Regions from separate parts of the Exiguobacterium sp. s56 genome, predicted to be linked through region 2. Evidence: predicted binding sites of a transcription regulator. Region 2 holds the regulator's gene; the other holds the start of a gene.
What was found. The regulator Rex, encoded in region 2, represses fermentation and respiration genes when NADH is low (regulators of the CRP and FNR family bind a similar motif). The targets are predictions, from matches to a motif close to TTGTGAAATATTTCACAA.
Positions count from the first base shown of each region.

Region 1: the regulator Rex is predicted to act here: its motif matches at 6,712-6,729, upstream of ric (iron-sulfur cluster repair di-iron protein).

Region 1 is NZ_JACSLR010000008.1:42,081-49,955, forward strand. It holds gene KNP71_RS09015 (4Fe-4S dicluster domain-containing protein) at 1-334, opposite strand, end outside; gene KNP71_RS09020 (molybdopterin oxidoreductase family protein) at 331-2,577, opposite strand; gene KNP71_RS09025 (hypothetical protein) at 2,570-2,857, opposite strand; gene KNP71_RS09030 (MFS transporter) at 2,838-3,965, opposite strand; gene KNP71_RS09035 (DUF3221 domain-containing protein) at 4,100-4,471, shown strand; gene modB (molybdate ABC transporter permease subunit) at 4,468-5,109, opposite strand; gene modA (molybdate ABC transporter substrate-binding protein) at 5,106-5,837, opposite strand; gene ric (iron-sulfur cluster repair di-iron protein) at 5,944-6,651, opposite strand; gene aceA (isocitrate lyase) at 6,800-7,875, opposite strand, start outside.
Region 2 is NZ_JACSLR010000010.1:6,920-14,794, forward strand. It holds gene tsaD (tRNA (adenosine(37)-N6)-threonylcarbamoyltransferase complex transferase subunit TsaD) at 1-147, shown strand, start outside; gene KNP71_RS10205 (hypothetical protein) at 162-728, shown strand; gene KNP71_RS10210 (hypothetical protein) at 776-1,183, opposite strand; gene KNP71_RS10215 (ABC-F family ATP-binding cassette domain-containing protein) at 1,180-3,081, opposite strand; gene KNP71_RS10220 (redox-sensing transcriptional repressor Rex) at 3,231-3,887, shown strand; gene KNP71_RS10225 (twin-arginine translocase TatA/TatE family subunit) at 3,920-4,105, shown strand; gene tatC (twin-arginine translocase subunit TatC) at 4,108-4,896, shown strand; gene KNP71_RS10235 (YesK family protein) at 5,021-5,314, shown strand; one part of gene KNP71_RS10240 (IS3 family transposase) at 5,400-6,039, shown strand; one part of gene KNP71_RS10240 (IS3 family transposase) at 6,039-6,970, shown strand; gene KNP71_RS10245 (FAD-dependent oxidoreductase) at 7,196-7,875, shown strand, end outside.

The DNA.
Region 1 (7,875 bases), on a different contig from region 2:
ATTTATACATCTTGTTCTTCTCAAAATCGAACTTCGGAATCCCGAACGGACAAGCGAACGTACAGTTCCGGCAGCCGATACATTTTTCTTCGGAAGCCGATAAGACGACACCTTCTGGCGTGATTTGAATCGCATTGGCCGGACACACTTGAGCACAAGCTGGATTTTTACATTGCATACAGATCATCGGGAACGTCTGACGGTTCTCCGAGAAATCGATATAGTCCACGTAGTTGCGCTCAAGTCCGTCATGATCGCCACATTCGCGGCAAGCCGCCTGACAAGCTCGACAGCCGATACAGCGTTCAAATTCTAAATACATGACTTTATTCATTTCGTATGAACCTCCTCATCCATGACGTGACAGCTCGTCGCAATCGCATGGTCCGCCATGAACGGTACGCTCGAACCGAGTGGCACCGTCAACGGGTTAATGTGTAGCGGCGTATTCGCCGGTAACTTCTTCAGTTGAACCGCACATACTTTGAACTCAGGCATGCGTGACATCGGATCGAGACACGGATTCGTCAATTGATTGATGGCGAGCTCTTTGCCCCAATGGTAAGGGACAAAGACGGTATCGTTTCGAATCGCCTTCGTCAAACGCGCCTCGACGACCATCGCTCCGCGGCGTGTCCGCAGTTCGACTTTGTCACCCGTTTGTAGGCCATAACTTGAGGCGAGCTCGGGATGAATCTCCACGAACGGCAATTTTGACATCGTGCTCAAGAAATCGACACGACGCGTCTGGTTGCCCGACAAGTAATGGAAGACGACACGGCCTGTCGTGAGCGTGACCGGATATTCTTCATTCGCATATTCGCCGGCCGGTCGATACGTGACGACGGGCAAATTCGCTTTCCCGTTTGCCGTCCCAAACCGTTCTTTGAACATCGTCGGTGTGCCCGGATGGTCTTCAGACGGACACGGCCAGAAGACGCCATATTCGTTGTCGATTCGTTCCCACGTGATTCCGGAGTAGTCGGCCGCTCCACCTTTTGTCGCGATGCGGAACTCCTCCCAAATGTCACGCGCCGTCTCGTACGGGAAGTACTGTCCGCGTCCCATCCGTTCAGCAATCCGCTTCATGATTTCCCAGTCTGGAAGCGAGTCTCCGAGCGGTTCGCGCACTTTCCGGATCCGAATGACACGTCCTTCTAGGTTCGTCGTCGTCCCTTCATCTTCGGCCCACGAACAAGCCGGCAAGACGACGTCCGCGAACTCGCAAGATTCTGACATGAAGAAGTCGCTGACGACGAAGAAATCGAGCTTATTGAAACTGTCCCACACGTACGGTAGGTTCGGTGCCGAGACGGCCGGATTCGAACACATGAGGTGCATCGCCCGAATCGTTCCCGCTTGAATCTCATCGAACATTTCGAATGCAGACACCCCTGGTTTTGGCATCTCAGAAGGATCGATGCCCCAGACACCGCTCACATATTCGACGGCTTTCGAGTCAGTTAACTTCCGGTAGCCCGGTAACAAATCGGCTTTTTGTCCATGTTCTCGTCCGCCTTGGCCATTCCCTTGCCCGGTCATCGTAGCGACACCCGAGGCGAATTTTCCGACCATGCCGCGCAGAAGTGCCATCGACGTGTAGAGCGAGACGTTGTCGACGCCTTTTGACTGTTGTTCGACACCACGGGCAAACAACATGACCGACCGTGGGCTCTTTCCGTAAATGTGGCCTGCCTTTTCAAGTTTTTCGATAGCGATTCCCGTCACGTCACTCGTCCGTTCGAGCGTCCAGTCACGGACCGACGCCTTCAACTCTTCGTAGTTATCGCAACGCTCATCCACATACGCTTGATCGACATAATCGTGTTCGACTAAAAAGTTGAGCAGTCCCATCGCAAGCGCCGCATCCGTCCCCGGTTTCAAATCGAGGTGGACATCGGCGACACGCGCCATCGGAATCTCACGCGGGTCGGCGACGATGATTTTCGCGCCTTTGTCCTTCGCTTTCCAAATATGCTGCGTCGTCGTCGGATGACATTCGGCGATATTCGAACCGGCGACAAAGAACGTGTCGACATGCTCGAACTCCGTCCACGGGAGCGTCGCCCCGCGGTCAATCCCGAGTGTCTTTAAGAAACCGCCGGCGGCAGATGACATACAGAAGCGGCCGTTATAGTCGATGAATCGTGTGCCGAGTGCGACCCGCGCATACTTCCCGACGAGGTAACATTTCTCATTCGTCATCGAGACGCCGCCGAAGACAGACACCGCATCCTTTCCGTGCTCTCGTTGAATCCGTTTAAAGTTCGCTTCGATCACGTCGAGCGCTTCGTCCCATGTCGCTTTCTCAAACTTGCCATTCCGCTTGATGAGCGGTGTGAGGATGCGGTCCGGATGCTCAATCGTTTGATAGGCCGTGACGCCTTTCGGGCAAAGCTTGCCTTTATTCACCGGGAAATCGTAGCGTGGTTCGACGCCTTTGACGGCCCCGGTCTTCTCATCGACCCGGATGTGCATGCCGCACTGCATCCCGCAGTAGCAACAATGGGTCGTAATCAGTTTCTCACCAGGTTTGATTAAGTTCTGTACTTCTGGCGACGTTAAAAAGTCACTCATCGTCTTCCCCTCCATAGAACGTCTCCGCTCTTCGTTTTGAAAATCCACTGACGTGATAGCCGTTAATCGTTTGAAGCGGATAATGCATCCCGTCACTTCCTGGCCGCCCAAGCGCCGAATCGAGCCGGGCCCGACGACGACAGGCGTGACAGAGGTCTTGGACCGTATGTGCCGCATCGACTTTCACGAGTTGGTCCGACCCTTCGAGCATTTGTTTCACTTGCTCGATTTCTTCAAGCGTCCCGGTCGGTTCTCCGCATTTAACGCACAGGTGTCTCATCTTTTGCCTCATCTTTCGTCTCCTTCGGCCGGCCGAACCCTGGCATCGACATGCCGGTATTCGTATCGACCGGGTGCGTCGACAACTGTCCATTCATCAAGTTCAACTGCATCTTCACACGCATCGAACGTCGACACGGTTGGCAGTAATCCGACAGCTGGGTCCCGTCACTGAGTCCGAGCTGAATCGTCTGTGCTTGTAAAATCGCTTGGACGTCCTCGACTTGATTGTCCGTTGCATAGCGTGTGCCACACCCAGCGCAGACACGCGTCTCATCCGCTTCGACTTCCCGGTAGTTCATCGGTACGCTGGCTGCCATCGGTCGGACCGGCAAGTGGAACAGTTTACCGAACGGGAAGTAGCATAAAAAGATGATGACGGTCAATTGATGGAACAAGGCGAGTTCATGATGAATGAAGCCGCCGAAGAATACGTACGACACGGTCAACAAGAGACCTGATACGGTGACGATGAGCAACATGAGGAGCGGTAAAATATCAAATTCGAACCGCTGTGTCACTTTCACGTCCTGGTCGTTAATCCGGCGATAGAGGGCCATGAGCACTCCGACGAGCAACATGAGCGCGGTGATGTTCAAGCCGTTATAGACAAGCTCGGCGAACAACCCATGCGCGGCCATTTTGATGGTCGGGATGTTGAAGACGACGATTTGATACGTCTCGATATCAATCAAATCAAAGCGCATCCATTGGAACGTCAAGCCGAACGTGATGGCGAACGACCCGAGGCATCCCCAGGCGATCAACATATGTTGGGTCCAGCGGTACCAGCCACGTTCCCAGATGAACTTCTGTAAGACGATGTTATTGACAGTTGTCGTGGCGACGGCTTTACTGGCCCGTTTCTTTTCTGCCTTCATTTGTTTGAGGCTCCGCTTCAATACTTGCGAAGTGGCCGGCCGTGCAAAGAATAACGTCAAACGAACGACCATCCCAATCATGCAAATGACGGCGGCGATATAGTAGCCGAACAACGCCATGTCCACGTGCTCAAATCCTGCCGACGCGACCCACGTAGAGAGCACCAAGGCTGTGAATCCTACAAACGACCACTTTGCAGCGGTCGAATAAAAATAACGATCGGACATATGTGTTCCTCCTTCTCTTTCCGAGCGACTTCATAGTTTCATCATAAAGATGACATCTCGACTTAACTGTTACTTTTTTCACAGATAAGCGATTCGAGACGTGACAGAATAATGAACGAAGGAGGCGTTCCCTTATGAAATCATCATTCAAAATCATGTTATTCCTCACCATCGCGGCCATGCTCGTCGTCTTTTCCATCGGGTTTGTCTTCGCTAACCGGGCGACGACCGAGCCAGACGTCGAAGGATATGTGATTGAAATAAATGAGTCTGACCGCACCGCACTCGTCATCAGCGGCATCACTGCAGAAGAGGCCACGCTCTCTCCTGACACTCTTTTCGCGCAAAGTGAACCGGAAGACGTAAGTTGGTTCAAGTTTCAAGTGAAAGCCACGTTCGAACAAATCGCTGTCGGGGACCACGTCCACATTTGGAAAAAGACCGGCCCAAGTATCTTAAATACTCCGAACCGGTCTTATGTGAAAAAAGTCGACGTGATTGACTAATATTGACGTTTGCCATAACGTTCACTCAGCCATAGGACTAAAAACGCCAAACCAACCAACCATCCACTCCAGATGAGCGCTTGCTTCATATCGCCGTTGATTGTCGCCATATAAATCGCAGTGGCAAGTGTCATCGTCTCGCCAGGAATGTTCCCGGCAATCATCATCGTGATCCCGAACTCGCCGATTGACCGTGCGAAACCGAGGACGAAGCCGCTCGTCAACGCGGGTAGCAGCAGTGGAATCGTCACGTAAGTGAACAGTTGACGCTCTGACCCGCCGAGCACGCGTCCGGCCTCATACCATTCTGCATCGAGTTGTTTGAGCCCGAGACGAATTGTTTGGTAGATGAGCGGAAACGCGGCCAAGGCGGACGCGATGACGTTCGCCTGTTTGGTGAACAAGATGGTGACGGGCAAGAACCCACCGATCCCGTTGTTCCCAAGGACAATCAAGGCGTATAGCCCGATGACTGTCGGCGGCAAGATAAGCGGCAGTAAGAACACTGTCTCCAGCAGCCGCTTTCCTTTAAATCGACGGTGATGCATGAAATAGGCCGCTCCGAAGGCAAGGACGAAGGCGCTCACCGTCGCCATCATCCCGACTTCGAATGTGAGTTGAAGTGGAGATTGCGTCATTTGGAAAATCCTTTCGCCAAAAAGTGAGCTTGAATCTCATCATCAAACAAACGCGCATAGATATCGCGGACGTATGGATCATGCGTTAAGCGAACTGCCGGATACGAAATCGCACCCGTCGCTTCAAACGGGACCGACTGAATCGACTCGATGTCCGTCGTGAGTTCCGTTTTATAAACGAATCCCGCATTGGCGTCACCTTGTTCGATGAGCGTCAGCACTTGTCTCACGTTTTGGGCGAACATGACTCGCGGCTCCACTTCCTCCCACACATCTTCCCCTTCGAGCGCCACTTTTGCGTAACGACCGGCCGGGACATTGATTGGATCACCGATGACGATGCGAGCACATGTATTTAAGTCGTCCCACGTCTCCGCGCACGGTTTCCCTTTCGGTGTTACGAGCCACAATTCGTTATGCAAGAACATATCCCGCTCTAGAATCGGGATTTGTAATCGGTCGACATCGTCAACGCTCGCGGCTAAAAAGATATCTGCCGGAGACCCGTGATTGATTTGTGCTCGCAAAGCGCCGCTCCCGTTCGTCACGACCCGAACATCAATCCCATCGAATTCCGCTTCAAGTTGTCGCTCGACCTCTTCCAAAGCCGGTCCTAAGCTTGCCGCTGCTAGGATGGTCACGGTGTCCTCCGAATCTGAACTCGACCAGACTTGACTTAGTAATAAGGCGACTGCCATCCCTATGATGACTCCACTCACCCGTTTCATGATTGATCACTCCTTTGCTTCTCTTTTATCGTAGCGATTGCTTCGCCTCCCATCTGTATCAAACGTCACAAAAATACACCCCTACGTCAGTAGAGGTGTGCCCTTATTAAGCGAACGTGCGCGCCCGCGGGAATAAAATGTTGTTCTCGAGATGAATATGTTCGAACGTATCCGATTCGAGCGCTTCTAACCGTTGATAGACAAGACGATACGTCCCACACGCACCTTCAGGCGGCGTATAGTCGTTCGTGATGTGCCGAAGCTCTTTCAAGATGTCACCCGCTGCTGCATGTTCTGACTCGAGCGAAGCCAAAATGTCATCAAGCTCCCGTCTCGTTTCAGCTGTCGGTGCCGTCTCATGACGAAGCAACGTCGGGAAGTCTTCCGTCTCTTCTTTGACGATATGTTGTTCAAGTTCCACTTTCAATTGATTGAACAATTGGTGAATGCGACCGAGGTGCGGATGATTTTGTCCGTGAACCCGGAACACTTTTGTCACATATGGTGTGAGCTGAGGCAATTCGTCCGTCAAAAACTGGTGATGCTTATAAATAATGTGCTCAATCAATTCCGAAGAAGAAGCGGCATCCCAATCGATGCTCTTCTCGTTCATCTCTTGCTTGCGTTGATAGAGCGCATTGACTTCTTCTAAAATATCTTCTGTCGACCGTTTCGATTTGTCAGTCGCTTCAGCGAGTGGTCGGTTGCCACCACAACAAAAATCGATTCGATTCCGTTTGAAGATGTCTGCTGCTTGCGGGCATTGTTTGACGATTTCAGATACGTGCGTATCGCCCGTGAATGTCTGTGTCATCTGTCATAACCTCCATATTCGTTTTGACATGTTTAGCGTAGCAAGAGTTTGACGACAAAAATGTGAAATACGTCACATTTAGGTGAACGGGATTGCCTCGTTCCAAATTTGGACACAAAACAGCCCCTCATTTTGTGAGGGGCGTCGATTAATGGGAAGGCGTTTCAAACTGCTCTGCCTCTGTCGATCCGGCCAGTGCCGTCGTCGACGACTGGCCTCCAGAAATGACGAGTGACACTTCATCAAAGTACCCGGTCCCGACTTCGCGTTGGTGACGTGTCGCCGTATAGCCATGCTGCTCCGCCGAGAATTCAGCTTGCTGCAACTCGGAATAGGCAGCCATCCCGCGGGCTTTGTATCCGCGTGCGAGTTCGAACATTCCGAAGTTGAGCGAGTGGAAACCAGCGAGCGTGACGAATTGGAACTTGTACCCCATCGCACCAATTTCTTGTTGGAACGTTGCGATTTCCTCGTCTGACAGCTTTTTCTTCCAGTTGAACGAAGGTGAGCAGTTGTAAGCAAGCAGTTTGCCCGGATATTTCGCGTGAATCGCATTTGCGAATTGGCGTGCCTCGTCCAAATCGGGCTCGGACGTCTCGCACCAGACGAGGTCGGCGTACGGTGCGTAGGCAAGACCACGCGCGATTGCCTGCTCGATGCCTGCCTCGGTGCGGTAAAACCCTTCCGGTGTCCGGTCACCGACGATGAACGGATGGTCGATTGGGTCGATGTCGCTCGTAATCAAATTCGCCGCGTGAGCATCCGTCCGGGCGACGATAATCGTCGACACCCCCATGACGTCTGCCGCGAGCCGAGCGGCAATCAAGTTTTTCACGGCCGTCTGTGTCGGTAGCAACACTTTCCCGCCGAGATGTCCGCACTTCTTCTCTGACGACAATTGATCCTCAAGATGGACACCGGCCGCCCCCGCCTCAATCATCGCCTTCGTCAGTTCGAACACGTTGAGCACACCGCCGAAACCGGCCTCCATGTCAGCGACAATCGGGGCGAACCAATGCGTATCGCCTTTTCCTTCCGCCGTTTGGATTTGGTCGGCGCGTTGAAGCGCCTGATTGATCCGTTTGACGACGCTCGGCACCGAATTGGCCGGATACAGGCTTTGATCCGGATACATATGTCCCGACAAGTTCGCGTCGGCGGCAACTTGCCAACCGCTCAAATAGATGGCCTCAAGACCAGCCTTTACTTGCTGGATGGCCTGGT
Region 2 (7,875 bases):
CTCGTCATCCCACCACTTGATCTATGCGGAGATAATGCTGGTATGATCGGGGTGGCGGCACATCACGCGTATGTGCGCGGAAAGCGCGATACACTGGCGATGAATGCGGTTCCTGGGTTATCCTTAGAAGAGAGCATGACAGTCTAGGGGGAAATAGAGACATGACGAAACGCATCATTATTGGAGGTCTGGTCGTACTGCTCGTCGTCGCGACGTTTTTGCAAGTACGGGAGATTATCCGCGCCTATAATATCGCCTATCAAGAAGAAATCGTGCCGGAAGCGACACGCGTCCTTTCACTCACAGGAGCGGAATCGCTCGAAGGCATCGGCCGGGTCACGGGTGAGAACACGCTCGTCGAGACGTTGTACGGCTATAAGAGCTTAGACGATCAAAATATCGAGAGCGTCATCGTCGTCGACCGCAACCTCGGCGTTCAGCCGAAAGCGAGCGACGCATATTACGAGATTGCGCCGGGACGAGAAGCGACCGAAGAAGAAGCGGCGAAGTTCGAGGATATCGTCAACGAGTTTGACGAAGAGCAATTGTTCGCGCAAGTGATCTCGACGCATGAGGCGAAGTATGTGACGAACCGTGAGGAGACACTCACGTTTTATAAAGTGTTCGTCCGTGATGTCGATACGAACGAGTACGTGTTCTTTATCACGGAAGACGGCCTCAAGCTCGACTTCCATACACGCGGATTCCAGCCGCTACGTTATTTCTAACTGTTAAAAGGGAAGCCGGTCTCCACGTTGGAGACGGCTTCCCTTTTTTATACGTCCGGATGATGTTTGTTCTGTTTGTACCACATGTTCACCCAGCTCACGATGAAGACGATCAGGGCGAGCACCCACATGAGGAGAGTCGACTGATAGAAGTGTCCCCACACCGAGCCTGGGGTGTAAAAGTTGTGGACGGTCACGTCGACCGGCCAAACGACGAGGCGGATGAACAGCGTGCTCATAAGCAGGCCGCTCAACAAACTGATCACAATCCCGCTCCACGTCTGGATGATGAAGCCGATGACGACCGGCAGGAAATAAAACAGGAACGACGGAACGATCGTCGGTTCCCCGCGAATCAGCTCGGATACGAATTCCGTCCCCGTCGGCACGATATAGGCGAGACCGGTAAGAAAGGCGTGCATCCATTCGATTCGCATCGCACGGAATCGCATCATGAATGGAGCTCCTCCCATTCTGCGTACAGTGCCGTGATCGATTCTTTCGTCGCGTCGGACTCGGTCGACAGTTCTTGCGCCCGAGCGAAGTCGTTGAAGACGTCCGGTTCACACAACAGTTGCTCGATCTCCTCGAGGCGGGCCTCGTGTTGTTCGATCGTGAGCTCGATTTCCTCGATCCGTTGTTTCATCCGGCGTTCCTCGCGTTGCTGTTCCTTGTCGACGCGCTGTTTCTTGACGATGACTTGTTTCGTCTCTTCGCGGGCGAGTCGGGCCAGCTCTTCGAGTTCTTCTTTCTTCTCGACGTAATACGAGTAATCGCCGAGGTACTCGTCAATCCCGTTCGGCGTGATCTCTAAGACGCGCGTCGCGAGCCGGTCGATGAAGTAACGGTCATGCGAGACGAATAGGATCGTGCCCGGATAGTCGACGAGGGCGTTCTCGAGAATCATCTTCGAGTCGAGGTCCAAGTGGTTCGTCGGTTCATCCAAGATGAGCAAGTTCGGTTGTTCGAGCTTCAGTTTCGCGAGCGTCAAACGGGCCCGCTCTCCACCCGACAGTTCATGGACGCGCTTCATGACGTCGTCGCCGCTGAACAGGAACTGGCCTAGCAGGCTCCGCACTTCTTGCTCGCGCATGAGCGGCCAGTCGTTCCAAATCTCATCGATGACGCGGTTGGCGTCCGACAAGTTCTGTTGCTCCTGGTCATAGTAGCCGATCTCGACGCCGGTGCCGTAGCGGATGTCCCCTTGAAGGGCCGGCTGTTGTTTCGTCAACACTTTCAAAAGCGTCGATTTGCCGACCCCGTTCGGGCCGACGAGGGCGACCGATTCGCCGCGCTGCAATTGGAAGCGGAGCTGCTGGGCAATCGGTTCCTCATAGCCGATGGCGAGGTCGCTCCCGCTCAACACGTCGTTCCCGCTTTGGCGCTTGATCGAGAACGAGAGGACGGCACTGCGCTCATCACCGTCCGGCGCTTCCATCCGGTCGACTTTCTCGAGACGCTTGCGGACACTCTGGGCCCGCTTCGTCGTCGTCGCCCGGGCGATGTTACGCTGGATGAAGTCCTGCATTTTGGCGATTTCTTCTTGTTGCGACTCGAACTGCTTCTTCTCTTGCTCGTAGATGGCGGCCTTCTGTTCGAGATACTTCGTATAGTTGCCGACGAAGCGACGGCTCCGGTGGCGTGACAGCTCATAGACGACCGAGACGACGCGGTCGAGGAAGTAGCGGTCGTGGGAGACGATGAGGACGGCGCCTTTATAGCCGCTCAAATACTTCTCGAGCCAGCCGAGCGTCTCAATGTCCAAGTGGTTCGTCGGCTCATCCAGGATGAGCAGGTCCGGACTTTGGAGCAGCATCTTCGCGAGAGCGAGACGTGTCCGCTGTCCGCCGGAGAGCGTATCGATGCGGCGTTCGAAGTCGTCCGGATAGAACCGCATCCCGTGAAGGACAGAGCGGATCGTCGCCTCATATTGATAGCCGCCACGGTCTTTGAACGTATGCTGTTCTTCATCGTAAGACGACAAGAGGCGCTCATAGGCGGCCGGGTCGTTCAAGATGCGCTCAGAACCCATGTCTTGCTCCATGCGGCGCAGCGTCTTTTCTTGTTCAATTAAATCGGTGAAGACAGTCAACATTTCGTTCCACATCGTCTCGTTCGACTCTAACCCTGAATCTTGGGCGAGATAGCCGATGGTGACATCTTTAGGCTTCATGATGTCGCCCGAGTCATAGTTGTATTCCCCGGCGATGACTTTAAGCAATGTCGACTTGCCGGCACCGTTACGGCCGACAAGGGCGACACGTTCGCCTTCTTGAATTTCTAGTTTGACGTTCTCTAAAATCGGCTCGACGCCGAATGATTTCGATAAGTTATTGACTTGCAGTAGGATCAAGTGAAAAAACCCCTTTCTCTCTATTTAGTATACTTTATTTCTTCCCCTTTTCAGGTATATTCATTGAGTGGTCATGTGAATTCGTTTACAATCAAGGTGTATGAAATTAGATTCGTTTGAAACGCGTCGTAAAAAGGAGGCTCTTTCCGTTGAGTCAAAACGAACCAAAGATTCCGCAAGCGACAGCCAAACGGTTGCCACTATACTATCGGTTTATCCAAAGCCTACATTCATCAGGAAAACAGCGTGTCTCTTCTGCTGAACTGAGCGAGGCGGTCAAGGTCGATTCGGCCACGATCCGTCGCGATTTCTCGTACTTCGGTGCGCTCGGTAAAAAGGGATATGGCTATAACGTACAGTATCTGTTAGACTTTTTCCGTAAGACACTGAATCAGGACGAGATTACGAACGTCGCCTTAGTCGGGGTTGGTCATCTTGGGACAGCTTTCGTCAACTATAACTTCCTTAAAAACAATAACACACATATCGTCGTCGGGTTCGACGCAGACGAGACAAAAGTCGGCACGACGATGTCCGGTGTCCCGATTCATCACGTCGATGAGATGGAACAGATCATGAAACAAAACAAGATTGACGTCGCCATTCTCACGGTGCCGTCTGCCTATGCGCAACCGGTCGCGGACGACTTGGTCCGCTTCGGTATTAAAGGCATCTTGAACTTCACACCGGCCAGACTTACTGTGCCGGACACGGTCCGCGTCCATCACATCGACTTGTCGATCGAACTCCAGTCGCTCATTTACTTTATGCAACACTATCCATCTGCTGAGGGGGTCCATCAATAATGGAATTACTATCATCGTTGCTCGTCGTCGGTATTCCTGGGGGAGCGAGTATCTTCATTATCGCCATCGTCGCGCTTATCATCTTCGGGCCGAAGAAATTGCCTGAATTCGGACGCGCCGCCGGACAAACGCTCCGTGAGTTCAAAAATGCCACAAACGGCATGATGAACGAACATGAGGAGAAAGATAAGAAAGAACTTGAGAAGAAAGAGCAGTAATCATGAATCATCAACCTGATCAAGAGCGGGCGCTGTCCGATCACTTGACAGAGCTGCGGAGACGACTGATGCTGTCGGCATTTGTCGTCTTTGCCTTCTTTTTGATCGCTTTGCCGAGTGTCAAATACGTGCTCGCCTATCTGCAGGCGGACCTCGTCGAACGAGGGCTCGAACTGAACGCCTTTGGGGTCGCGGACCCGCTCATGATTTACTTGAACTTGGCGCTCGTCATCGGGCTCGTCGCATCCGGTCCGTTTCTACTGTATCAACTGTGGGCGTTCGTCGCACCTGGTCTGCATCCGAACGAGCGGAAAGCGACGCTCGCCTATATCCCGATCATCTTCATCTTGTTCCTGATCGGTCTCGCGTTCGCCTATTATTGGTTGTTCCCGCTCGTCCTCGATATCTCGACGGACCTCGGGCAAGACCTCGGGCTAACGCAAATCATCGGGGCGTCGAACTACTTCACGTTCTTGCTGCAACTGACCATCCCATTCGGACTGTTATTCCAGTTGCCGGTCGTGACGATGTTCTTGACGCGCATCGGTGTCGTGACACCGTACTTCCTGTCATCGATTCGGAAATATGCGTACTTCGCCTTGTTCGTCATCGCGGCCTTCATCACGCCGCCGGATTTGACGTCGCACCTCATGGTGTCGCTGCCGCTCTTCTTCTTGTATGAAATCAGCTTGTCGATTTCACGCATCACGTACCGGGGCGTGCTCCGTCGTGAGAAAGAGGCGATGGTGAAAGAGCAAGTCGATTTGATGAAACAAATGAATGAGAAGTAAGCATCGTTCTTTAACGGGACGATGCTTTTTTTGTGATTGGGAATAAATGTTTTTAACAACAAGATAAACACTGGACCCATGTGATACGATGAAACTACTTAAACATCAGTCAGGGGGAGAAGCGATGGCTTGGGAGTACTACGGGGATGAACTCATCATCATCGGCGTGTTGACGACAATTTTGTTGATTGCCGTGCTGAACTTTCTGAAGTCGCGATTCAAGCGGAGACTCGCCTTCTCGTTGACATTGCTCGTCGTGGGGTACGTATCGTGTATCATCGGACTCGTCTTCGTCCGTGGTTGGGACGCGCTGGGCTGGATTTTGATTGGCTTCAGTCTGTACGTGATCGGCCTCCTCACCTATATCAGCGTCGTCACTTACCACTGGTTTAAAGCAAGACGCACGACCCATTCATGAATGAACCGTTCCGGTTTGATATGCTCCCCAATAGGTAGACAGATGAAATAACAAATCTGTTTATCTGATTGGGGAGTGTTTTTTTATGGCGAGAAGTCGGCATTCGATCGAACAAAAACTGAGCGCGCTGCGCATGATGAATGAAGAAAAATATACTTGGAAGGAAATCATGGAGGCCCATCACGTCTCTAAGCATACCCTTCGGGTATGGAAAGTGAAATTCGATACCGGTGGGATCGATGCGTTGAAGGAATCGAAGACATGGAGACCTTACACCAAGGAACAGAAGATTGAGGCCGTCCGCGACTATCTAGATGGGATCACTACTATGGAAGTTCTCTCCAAACATCAGATCAGTGATTGGTCTGTTCTTCGAAGATGGGTTAAGAAGTATACTAGTCATAGCGAGTTAACAGATTCGAGGAAAGGGATGGATCGAGCTATGACAAAAGGAAGAAAAACTACATTCGAAGAACGCTTTGAAATCGTGAAATACTGTTTGGAGAATGGACGCAACTACCAACAGACCGCGGAAAAATTTCAGGTGTCCTATGCCCAGGTCTATGGCTGGGTCAAGAAGTATGACACGAACGGGGCAGAAGCGCTCCTAGACCGCCGTGGGCGTACGAAGCCAGAGGACGAACTAAGTGAAGAAGAGAAGCTGAAACGCCGTATCCGGCAAATGGAGCTTGAGAACGAACTTCTTCGTGCAGACAACCTGTACCTAAAAAAGTTAGAGGAGATCGAGAGGAGGTCGTGATCAGCCAGGTACGGCTACAGCAAAGATACACCGCCATCAAAGAACTATACGAAGAGGAGGCCATTTCGATCGTCCTCCTCTGTCGGGTCGCTGGCATCTCACGGGCGGCCTATTACAAATGGTTGAATCGCACCATACCGGTGCGTCAAGAAGAGAACGAGGAGCTTCTGGAGGACATTCTTCTACTCTATGACCAGGCGAACGGCACATACGGATACCGTCGGATCACGATGACAATCAATCGGCTGCGTCGGCAACAAGGTCTGTCCCCGTTCAATGAAAAGCGAGTCTATCGTTTGATGCATATCCATGGGATCCAATCAATCATCCGCCGGAAGCGGAAGAAACATAAGAAGTCGACGCCACAGCATGTGGCGGAGAACCTGATGAACCGAGAGTTCAGTGCGTCCCGCCCGGACGAGAAATGGTGCACCGACGTCACCGAGTTCAAATATGGTTCCGGAAAAAAGGCATATCTCAGCGCAATCATCGACCTGTATGACGGCTCGATCGTCGCCTATCGTATCGGGAGGTCCAACAACAACGTTCTCGTCTTCCAGACGATGATGCCAGCCATCGCGGGGCTCCGGTCAGGAGCGGGTCCGATGATCCATAGCGACCGAGGGTTCCAATATACCTCGAGAGGGTTCAAGCGAATGGTGGAAGACGCGGGACTGACCCACAGCATGTCCCGGGTCGGACGTTGTATCGACAACGCCCCGATCGAGAGTTTTTGGGGCACCTTGAAAGTTGAGATGTACTACTTGCGTCAGTTCCAGGCCTATAACGAACTCACGACGGCCATCGAGAAATACATATCGTTCTACAACCACGAGCGTCTCCAGAAACGACTAAACGGCTTGAGCCCTGTCGAATACAGGTCTCAAGCCGCCTAGGTTGGTTTTCATTATTTGCCCTGTCTACTTGACGGGGAGCAGTTCAGTTGCGGAGCGGTTTTTTTGTTGTCACATCAGCCGTTCAAACTTTAGACATAATTACGTGAAAAAGTGAGCAAAGGGATTGTCAAACCTTCTTGTGAAATAGTACACTAAGTTCAGAAAGTAAATGTGATATTTATCACAAACGCTAACTTGCCTAACACTCAAAGGAGAGACAACCATATGAAAATCGCAGTCATCGGATGTACACACGCAGGAACAGCAGCAGTCAAAGGATTACTCGCCAAGCACGACAATCTCGATATCACGGTGTATGAGCGGAACGACAACGTCAGCTTCCTCTCGTGTGGGATCGCCCTTCACGTCGGTGGTGTCGTCAAACGTGCGGAAGAGCTTTTCTATGCGTCACCGACAGAGCTCGAAGAACTCGGCGCGACGATGCGCATGAAGCACGACGTATTGAACATCGACACGGAAGCGAAGACGGTCCATGCGAAAAACCTCGACACGGGAGAAGACGTCTATGACACGTTCGACCGTTTGATCGTCACGACTGGTTCATGGCCGATCGTCCCGACGCTTCCTGGCATCGAGATGACTGGGATTGAGCTCTGCAAAAACTATGGCCACGCCCAACGCATCATCGAGCGGGCAAAAGACGCGACGAACATCGCCGTCATCGGTGCCGGCTATATCGGCGTCGAGCTCGTCGAAGCGTTCGAAGTGTACGGCAAACACGTCACGTTCATCGATAGCGCCGACCGCATCTTGAACAAGTACCTCGACAAGTCGTTCACGGATCAACTTGAAGCGGACATGACGTCACGTGGCATCGACCTCGAGCTCGGCCAGACGGTCGAAGCGTTCCGCGGGACAGATGGAAACGTCACGCACGTCGTGAC